Regions from separate parts of the Priestia sp. P5_B4 genome, predicted to be linked through region 2. Evidence: riboswitches for the same ligand, from Rfam matches in the RefSeq annotation. Region 2 holds a riboswitch; the other holds the start of a gene.
The links. Region 2 has a riboswitch for thiamine pyrophosphate ahead of AC1DRF_RS04230 (thiamine phosphate synthase). Riboswitches for the same ligand answer to the same signal wherever they lie in the genome.
Positions count from the first base shown of each region.

Region 1: it holds a riboswitch for thiamine pyrophosphate, as region 2 does, so the genes downstream of both, thiC (phosphomethylpyrimidine synthase ThiC) here and AC1DRF_RS04230 (thiamine phosphate synthase) in region 2, are expected to answer to the same signal.

Region 1 is NZ_JBFULJ010000011.1:14,780-19,206, reverse strand. It holds gene AC1DRF_RS03030 (undecaprenyl-diphosphate phosphatase) at 107-931, opposite strand; gene AC1DRF_RS03025 (hypothetical protein) at 1,389-1,679, shown strand; TPP riboswitch at 1,761-1,875, shown strand; gene thiC (phosphomethylpyrimidine synthase ThiC) at 1,989-3,758, shown strand; gene AC1DRF_RS03015 (hypothetical protein) at 3,736-3,924, shown strand; gene AC1DRF_RS03010 (VanZ family protein) at 4,038-4,427, opposite strand, start outside.
Region 2 is NZ_JBFULJ010000018.1:7,158-11,584, reverse strand. It holds gene thiS (sulfur carrier protein ThiS) at 1-19, opposite strand, end outside; gene thiO (glycine oxidase ThiO) at 16-1,143, opposite strand; gene AC1DRF_RS04230 (thiamine phosphate synthase) at 1,127-1,750, opposite strand; TPP riboswitch at 1,873-1,974, opposite strand; gene AC1DRF_RS04225 (hypothetical protein) at 2,137-2,352, opposite strand; gene crcB (fluoride efflux transporter CrcB) at 2,400-2,789, opposite strand; gene AC1DRF_RS04215 (fluoride efflux transporter FluC) at 2,790-3,206, opposite strand; gene AC1DRF_RS04210 (amino acid ABC transporter substrate-binding protein) at 3,530-4,351, shown strand; gene AC1DRF_RS04205 (amino acid ABC transporter permease) at 4,335-4,427, shown strand, end outside.

The DNA of each region.
Region 1 (4,427 bases), on a different contig from region 2:
TAATATATATTTATACAAAAAAGCTATTGCAATGTTGCAATAGCTTTTTCTTGCTCTTTGAGTCTCTATTAGAAGTTTAAGGGACTAAAGAACACGCATGTTTATTTTATAAAAATACAAAATATAGAATAGCTGCTAACACAATTCGATATAGTGCAAACGGTACTAATTTGATACGATTAATTAATTTCAGGAAAAAGCGAATAGACACCAGCGCAAAAATAAAGGCGCTGATAAAACCAGCAATAAAAAACGGTAGTGCATCTGATGTGAAATACTGCCAGTTTTTAACCAATGAAAGTCCACTTGCTCCTGCCATGATTGGCACTGCCATAATAAATGTAAAATCTGCCGCTGCCTTATGGCTCATTCCAAGAAGAACCCCTCCTGAAATCGTTGAGCCTGAACGAGAAAAACCTGGCCAAAGAGCAATACATTGAAACAGTCCTATACCCAGTGCTTGTCCATAAGACATTTGGTCCACCGTCTCTACACGCGGACGTTTAGGTCCAAACAAATCTGCTAGAATCATTAATACAGCTCCGACTACTAAGCCAATTAGCACCGTATTTAAAGAAAACAAATGTTCATCAATGTAATCATCAAACAAAAGACCTAACACTCCTGCGGGTAACAGACCAACAATTACTTGCATTAAATTCAAGCGATTTGTCGGTCCAATTGGAGCGGCTGGCTTTTTTCCCAATCCTAATAAATTAATGAAACGATCTTTAAAAATAACTACTACTGCTAAGATCGACCCTAGCTGAATAACAATTTTAAATGTATTAGCTACGGGAGATGAAAATAATTCTTTTGAATTTAACCACAGGTCATCCACAATAATCATATGCCCAGTTGACGAAACAGGAGCAAACTCTGTTAAACCTTCTACAATCCCTAAAATGATTGCTACAATAATTTCCCACATAAAGCTATATACCTTGCCTTTCTTTCAAATTAATAAGCTTATCGCTTCGTTTTCCATGCTCAACTATTTTCCTATTTTGACACTTGCTTTTTTATCATAATTGTTAAAACTATGAAATACAATGTGTATTTGCAAAAAGATAAGAATCTTTAATAATTTGTAATAAAAACCTTACATGCTATAACCAAAAAACAAGATATCAGCTTTTATTTGTTTTAAAAAGCAGTCGCTATGTTCGGTATAAAATCCAGGCCCTTAGCTAAAAATGAATCATCTAGACTATTTTTCTTTAGTGTGAAAAAATGACTAAATGATTATGTTTTTTCCATCCCCTTTACTGTCATCTATCATTTTAATCAACTAGTGCTTGCTTATACGACATATCCCCTAAGTAATTTGAAACTTTTTTCTCTCTTTTCTCGTATATAGTAGTATCTTTTTTAGGAGGCTTTTTACTATGAATGGAAATGTACGTACAATGAAATGGGTCACTGCTGGGTATGAAGCCTTGCTGGGAATTCCTTTAATTGGCGCGGGGATTGTTATGGGCTTTAGTTATACTCCTCTTTTTATTGGATTTATTCTTCATGCTATCACACTCATTTTAGCTAATAGACGAGGGTTATCTGCGTATGGAAACATACTAGGGATTGTTACTTCACTGGTTGCTTGGATTCCATTTTTAGGGTTTGTTATGCACATTATTACAGCTATTGTGATTGCAATCGATGCTGCTAGACAACGTTGATTGTCTAGCTTTTTTTATTTAAGGGTTGATTTTTTACCGAATGATGGTAAACTTAAGCCGTAAATTGAATAATTTGAATGTTATTTCTACTAGGGGTGTCTGATAGCTCAGACTGAGAGAAGAGTGCTATAAAACTCTTTAACCCTTTGAACCTGATTTGGGTTATACCAGCGGAGGGAAGTAGTCTTGAAAAGAATAGTATATGTTTATTCTTTTTTCGCCTATTCCATCGGGTTCTGTCTATCACAGAACCCGATTTTTTTATGGTTCGGTATAGCTACACTTTATGCGAAACCGGAGGAATATGTAATGTCAAAACAAAATGTATCAGTTTCTATGAAAAAGCCTTTTCCAAACAGTCACAAAGTATATGTCCAAGGATCCAGAGAAGATCTTAAAGTGCCTATGCGTGAAATCCATCAGTCTCCTACTACAGGATCTTTTGGGGAAGAAGAAAATAATCCCGTACGTGTATACGACACGAGTGGTGTTTATACAGATCCCTGTTATGAAATTAATTTACAAAAAGGATTACCGGCTCTGCGCGAAAAGTGGATTGCAGAACGAAACGATGTAGAAACATATCAAGGCCGTACGGTTCAGCCACAGGATAACGGTTATTATGATGGTGATCCAAGAGATCAGTACGAGCGCTTTATCACTAATCGTTTACCTTTGCGCGCGAAAAAAAATCAAAATGTAACGCAAATGCACTATGCGAAAAAAGGAATCATCACGCCCGAAATGGAATTTATCGCTATTCGTGAACAGATGGATCCTGAAGTCGTGCGTGAAGAAGTAGCAAGAGGACGTGCCATTATCCCTAATAATATCAATCACCCTGAGAGCGAACCGATGATTATCGGCCGCAAATTCCACGTAAAAATCAATGCTAATATCGGAAATTCAGCTATTCGTTCAGCTATTGAAGATGAAGTAGAAAAAATGACATGGGCAACGCGTTGGGGAGCCGATACAATTATGGATTTATCAACAGGAAAGGATATCCACACAACGCGCGAATGGATTATCCGCAACTCGCCTGTTCCTGTAGGGACTGTTCCTATTTACCAAGCGCTTGAAAAAGTAAAAGGTGTRGCAGAAGATCTAACGTGGGAAGCATATCGCGATACATTAATTGAACAAGCGGAGCAAGGTGTTGATTACTTTACTATTCACGCAGGTGTTCTTTTACGCTATATTCCTCTAACAGCGAAACGTACGACAGGTATTGTTTCACGCGGAGGATCCATCTTGGCGCAGTGGTGTTTAGCTCATCATGAAGAGAACTTTTTATATACTCGCTTTGAAGAAATCTGTGAAATCTGTAAAGCATACGATATTTCTATTTCGCTTGGCGATGGGCTGCGTCCTGGTTCCATTGCAGATGCTAATGATGAGGCACAGTTCGGTGAATTAGAAACGCTTGGTGAACTAACTAAAATTGCTTGGAAACACGATGTTCAAGTTATGATTGAAGGCCCTGGACATGTCCCTATGCACCTCATCAAAGAAAACGTAGATAAACAAATGGAAATATGCCAAGAAGCTCCCTTCTATACTCTTGGACCGCTTACAACCGACATCGCTCCAGGCTATGACCATATTACATCAGGTATCGGGGCTGCAATGATTGGCTGGTTTGGGACAGCTATGCTTTGCTACGTAACGCCAAAAGAACATTTAGGTCTGCCAAATAAAGAAGACGTTCGAGAAGGCGTTATCACCTATAAAATTGCTGCGCATGCCGCTGACCTAGCAAAAGGCCATCCAGGAGCACAAAAACGCGATAACGCGCTGTCTAAAGCAAGATTTGAATTTAGATGGAATGATCAATTTAACCTGTCACTAGATCCAGAGCGCGCAAAAGAATATCACGATGAAACACTTCCCGCTGAAGGTGCTAAAACAGCCCATTTCTGTTCAATGTGTGGACCTAAATTCTGTTCGATGCGTATTTCTCAAGATATTCGTAACATGGCTCAAGAAAATGAAAAAGATGTAAACGAAGTAAGAAAAGAAGGAATGAAAGAAAAAGCTAAAGAGTTTGTTAACAGTGGTTCAAATATCTATCAATAATGAAGTAGAACAGCTTAAAGAACAAATTAAGCAGCTTGAAAGAAAGTTATTATTTGTTCAGCAAAATTGTCAGCACATTATCGTTGAATCCTCACATTCTTCCGTAAGGCGCTGCATTAAGTGTTTCTATCAACAAGAGGCAGTGGCTAGGACAAAAGTATTTTAGTTGAAGAAAGATCCGAACGATTAATCGTTCGGATCTTTTCATTGTGATGGTAAACGTAGACTTCATATCTGTAGCTGCTTTCTAGCTATTGATTCAGTTATGTCTCCATCTCTTTATCTTTTTTTGAAACGTGCTTTCAGCACGTTCTTGACCCAATATAGTATTTTAATAATAACCCAGCCTATAAATGTACCTAGCGTATTCAAAAAGATATCATCAATATCAAATACTCGTTCCGTTAGCTTGTACTGTAAAATTTCAATCAGAAAACTGATTAAGAAACCCGTCGTAAACACTTGAATAAAACCGTCAAACCACTTCATAAACAAAGGAATAAACATTCCAAGCGGCGCAAACATCAAGATATTCCCCAGTATATTTGTCAGAGTGAGCATTATATTCCCGCTGTCCCACATCAGACGGATCGTGCTAAATAAATCCAAGTTCATTGCTTTTCCGTAAACATGTTCGTTTTCCCGTATGAGAGTAGCATAAATGACCAC
Region 2 (4,427 bases):
CATTAATGATTAGATTCAATGAACTCCCTCCATTACTCTTGTTAGCTGAAATGATGTAAAAAATGAATGATTCAGCTTTTTCCCTAACAAAGCATCAGCCATAATTTTTCCAGTTGCAGCACTTAATAAAATACCGTTTCGGTAGTGGCCAAACGCCATGTGTAGATTCGCTATTTCAGGGTGCTCTCCTAAATAAGGCCAGCCATCATTTGTTTGTGGACGAAGACCAGCCCATGCTTTTTCAAATGTGGCTTCTTTAATAGCTGGCAGAAGCGCCGAAGCTTTATTCAGCAAAAATTGAATACCTTGTGCAGAAACCGTCTTGGTAAAGTCATGCTGTAGCTTAGTTGCCCCGATTACGATTCTTCCACCAGTCTTAGGCACTAAGTAAAAACCTTCATCTAAAAAAATCGTTTTAGAAAGCAGCGGCTTATGACTTCGAAGAGCAATACACTCCCCTTTTACGGGAAACACGCGACCTAAATGTTCAGAAGAAATAAAGCGTTTAGCCCATGAGCCTGCTGCAATAACTACTTTTTCTCCGTAAAAAGAGCCTCTGGACGTCTGTACACCTTTTACTGTTTCATTTTCCATAATAAGAGAATGAACATCACAGTATTCGAATATATCTGCTCCGTGATACAAGGCTCCATGAGCAAGAGCTTGCGTTAACTTAGCCGGAGCTAGCTGGCCGTCCCCCGGTATTGTAATGGCTCCGTATATGTCTGGAGAGAGACCAGGTTCTAACAAACGCGCTTCTTTTACATCGATCCATCTTACATGTTCATCCCATCGGTGGTGCTGAGCGGCTTTTTTCTTTAATACGTGTGCATCTTCTTCTGTTACAGCGACTTTTAATAAGCCTTTTTGAATGAGCTCTACGTCGATGGCCGTTTTTTCTTTTAGTTCCTTCACCAGCTCAGGAAACATGCTTCTGCTCTTAATAGCAAGGTCTAAAAGAGGACCTTCTTCATCAATTTCAGCTTGAGCACCTAAAATACCAGCTGCTGCACTTGAAGCTTCACAACCAATTTGATTTCGTTCAAGAATGGCCACTGATGCTCCTTGTTTTGACAAATGATAAGCGATAGAAGAGCTGATTATGCCTCCTCCGACTAACAGTACATCATAATGCTGCTTCATTTTCTCCACCTCCAGATGTCCATATATGAGAATATTGTTTAATCGCTTTAAGAGGATTTTGCGCAAGCATGACACCAGACATCACAGCTATACCGTGTGCTCCTGTTTGAAGCACCTCTTTGGCATTTACAGGTGTAATTCCTCCGATGGCAATAACCGGTATCTGTACAGCATCTACTACTTCTTTTAGTGCTGCTACCCCTCGATTTTTTAATCCTTTTTTTGAATGTGTTGAATAAATATGTCCGTATAGAATGTAGTGAGCACCATCTTTTTCAGCTTCTAAAGCCTCTTCCACAGAGTGAACTGATTTTCCGACAATAAGAGAAGGAAATACGTCTCTAACACACGAAACATCTAAACTATGATAGGCAAGCTGTACGCCTTTTGCTTTTAAAGCATGCGCTACATCAACTCGGTCATTTACAATAATTTTAGAGAGACAAAATGGCAGGCTTTCTAGCAAACATTGAATCTGCTTTGCCGTTTTCTTTTTTTCTCTAATATGAATGGCACCCGCAAAAGGCTCAATAGCCGTTAAAATGTCCCGAACCTCTTCAATTGGCTGCTTATCTGTTGTAACGACATGAAATTTAGGAATATCCATATGATCGAAACCTTTCCGTTCAGAATAAAGAGAAATTTCAATCACTTCATCTTGTGTAGAGGGCTTTATTACATACAAAAAAACCACTCTACAACGTAGAGTGGTTAGCATGCATCGTTATGTAAACATGATCGCCACTTCCCTACGCTGGTACAAGCCAGATCAGGTTCAAAGGGTCCGAAATACATTCGTCTCAGCTTCAAAAAGCTCCCCTAGTGATTGCTATTTATTGATTTTGTTTTCGCACTTAAAATTATAACACAACTAGATGTAAATACAATATCTCTTTATGCTCTTACGGCTCTCTTCCTTTTATAGATGTATCTTTTAAGCTTCTTTACTAAGTAAGAGGTCCGGCGCACCGCATCATTCTGCTTTTTAAATGATTAGTAATCGGTATAGTCGTCAAATTCTTCCTTGTCTTTTTCCTTTTTCCGATCCCATATAAACAGCAGGAGTAACATAATAAAAGTTAGAATATAAAAACCGTAAAAAATAAATGCCGCCACAACATTTATAAATAAAAATAAAAAACCGATGATCTGACCTGCAACAGCTACAATCAACAAAATGTATTTCCAAACTTCTGCTTTTCTATCCATTCTCTACTTCTCCGTCTTTTTGTTTTTCCCTACTAGAAACGTTCTCTTTACTTAAATAAAAACGTTCCTGCCAGTAAACCGACTGTAAATAAACCAACTGTTCCAAATGCTGAAATCCCCACGTACGCCAGCATTTTCCGATAAGATTTTTCTCGAATTAACTGTACGGTTTCCACACTGAACGTTGAAAAAGTGGTAAAGGCACCAAAAAAACCAATGCCAATCATTAAAAATATTGAATCATCATAAGCATGACTCGGAACCTTTCCATAATAACTACCGTAAAAAAGACCAAGCCCAAACGCACCGAGCAAGTTTACAAACAGCATTGATACTGGAAAAGGAGGGTTTGAAACTGTTTTTGTAACTTTTAAACCCAAAAGATAACGGCATATTCCTCCAGCTGCCCCGCCAAGTGCCAAGCTCACTATGCTCATTTACTTCACCTCATGTACTTTCACTAAATTTTTCCCTGCCGCTTCACCGCATAGATAGCCTGCTAAAGCAAGAAGGATTCCACCTACTAAAGAGACCATTACATAAATGGCTCCCCAAAATAAATGGTACTGAGTGAGAGAAATGACGTCTCCTGCAAACGTTGAATACGTTGTAAAACCGCCGCATACGCCAACTCCTAGTCCAAGCTTTATCCATTCTTTTGGCTTTTTCCACACAAAAAATCCTGTTAATAGGCCTAGTATGAAGCTTCCTAATAGGTTTTCAATTACCGTTCCTATTGGATAGCCCGTATATAATAAGGAAAGATTCAGCAAATAACGTGCATATGTACCAGCGATAGCACCAAAGGCAATTGAGATTAAGTTTATGGCTTTCATCATATCGCTCCGTTTCATAAATTCTTCTTTAAGTGTACCATAAGGAATTTATTTCTACCTTAACATTTAACTATATGTTTATTGCACCAAAAGTCATGAAAAAATGAAAGAGAAAATCGTCGCATGAAACTTCCTTTTTGCTCCTCAAATCTCCCTTAAAAATCCACTTAATCCAAATTTTAAAATCTTTCTGTATCCTTATGACAAACCGTGTATAGAAGGTATATTTCCCTTATTTTAAGTCACATTAATCGTATAAGTTTTTTTTGTTGACTTTTGCTGTGTTCTTGTTTAGTATCACAGAGTATCATTTCCTATCAGAATACTAGGGGGTTTAGAAAATGAAGAAATTTGCTGCACTTTTGTCGCTACTATTAGCTTTCACAGTTGTGCTTGCCGCATGCGGTTCTAGCTCAAAAAATGAAGCAAACAATGGAGACAATAAATCTTCACAAGAGGATTTATATAATAAAGTGAAAAAAGATGGCGTATTAACAATTGGAACTGAAGGTACATACCCTCCGTTCACTTTTCATGATGACAAACAAAAGCTAACTGGGTTTGATGTAGAATTGGCTCAAGAAGTAGCTAAACGTCTTGGCGTAAAAGCTGAGTTCAAAGAAACACAGTGGGATGGCATGTTTGCCGGATTAGATGCTAAACGCTTTGACATGATTGCTAACGAAGTGGGTATTCGTGAAGATCGTCAAAAGAAATACGATTTCTCTGATCCATACATCCAGTCAGGCGCTGTATTAATTGTTCGTAAAGACGAAAAAGATATTAAATCATTTAAAGATTTAAAAGGAAAAAAATCAGCGCAGTCATTAACAAGTAACTATAAAGACATGGCTCAATCTTATGGTGCAAACATTACGAGTGCTGAAGGTTTTGCTCAAGCAGTAGAACTAATGAGCGCAAACCGTGTTGATGCTACAATCAACGATAAATTATCGTTCCTTGACTATAAGAAAAAGCACCCTAACGCACCTATCAAAATCGCGGATGAAAAATCCGATGGTGCTGCAAGCGGCTTTATGTTTAGAAAAGACAGCGGTAAGTTAGTGGATGAAGTAAACAAAGCATTGAAAGATATGAAAAAAGACGGAACATACGCAAAAATTTCTAAGAAATGGTTTGGCGAAGATGTTTCTCCTAAATAATATTTTTCCTGATGGAGAGCGATTGAATCAATTGATTTCAATCGCTCAATCATCTCTCTTACCAATGCTAAAGGGA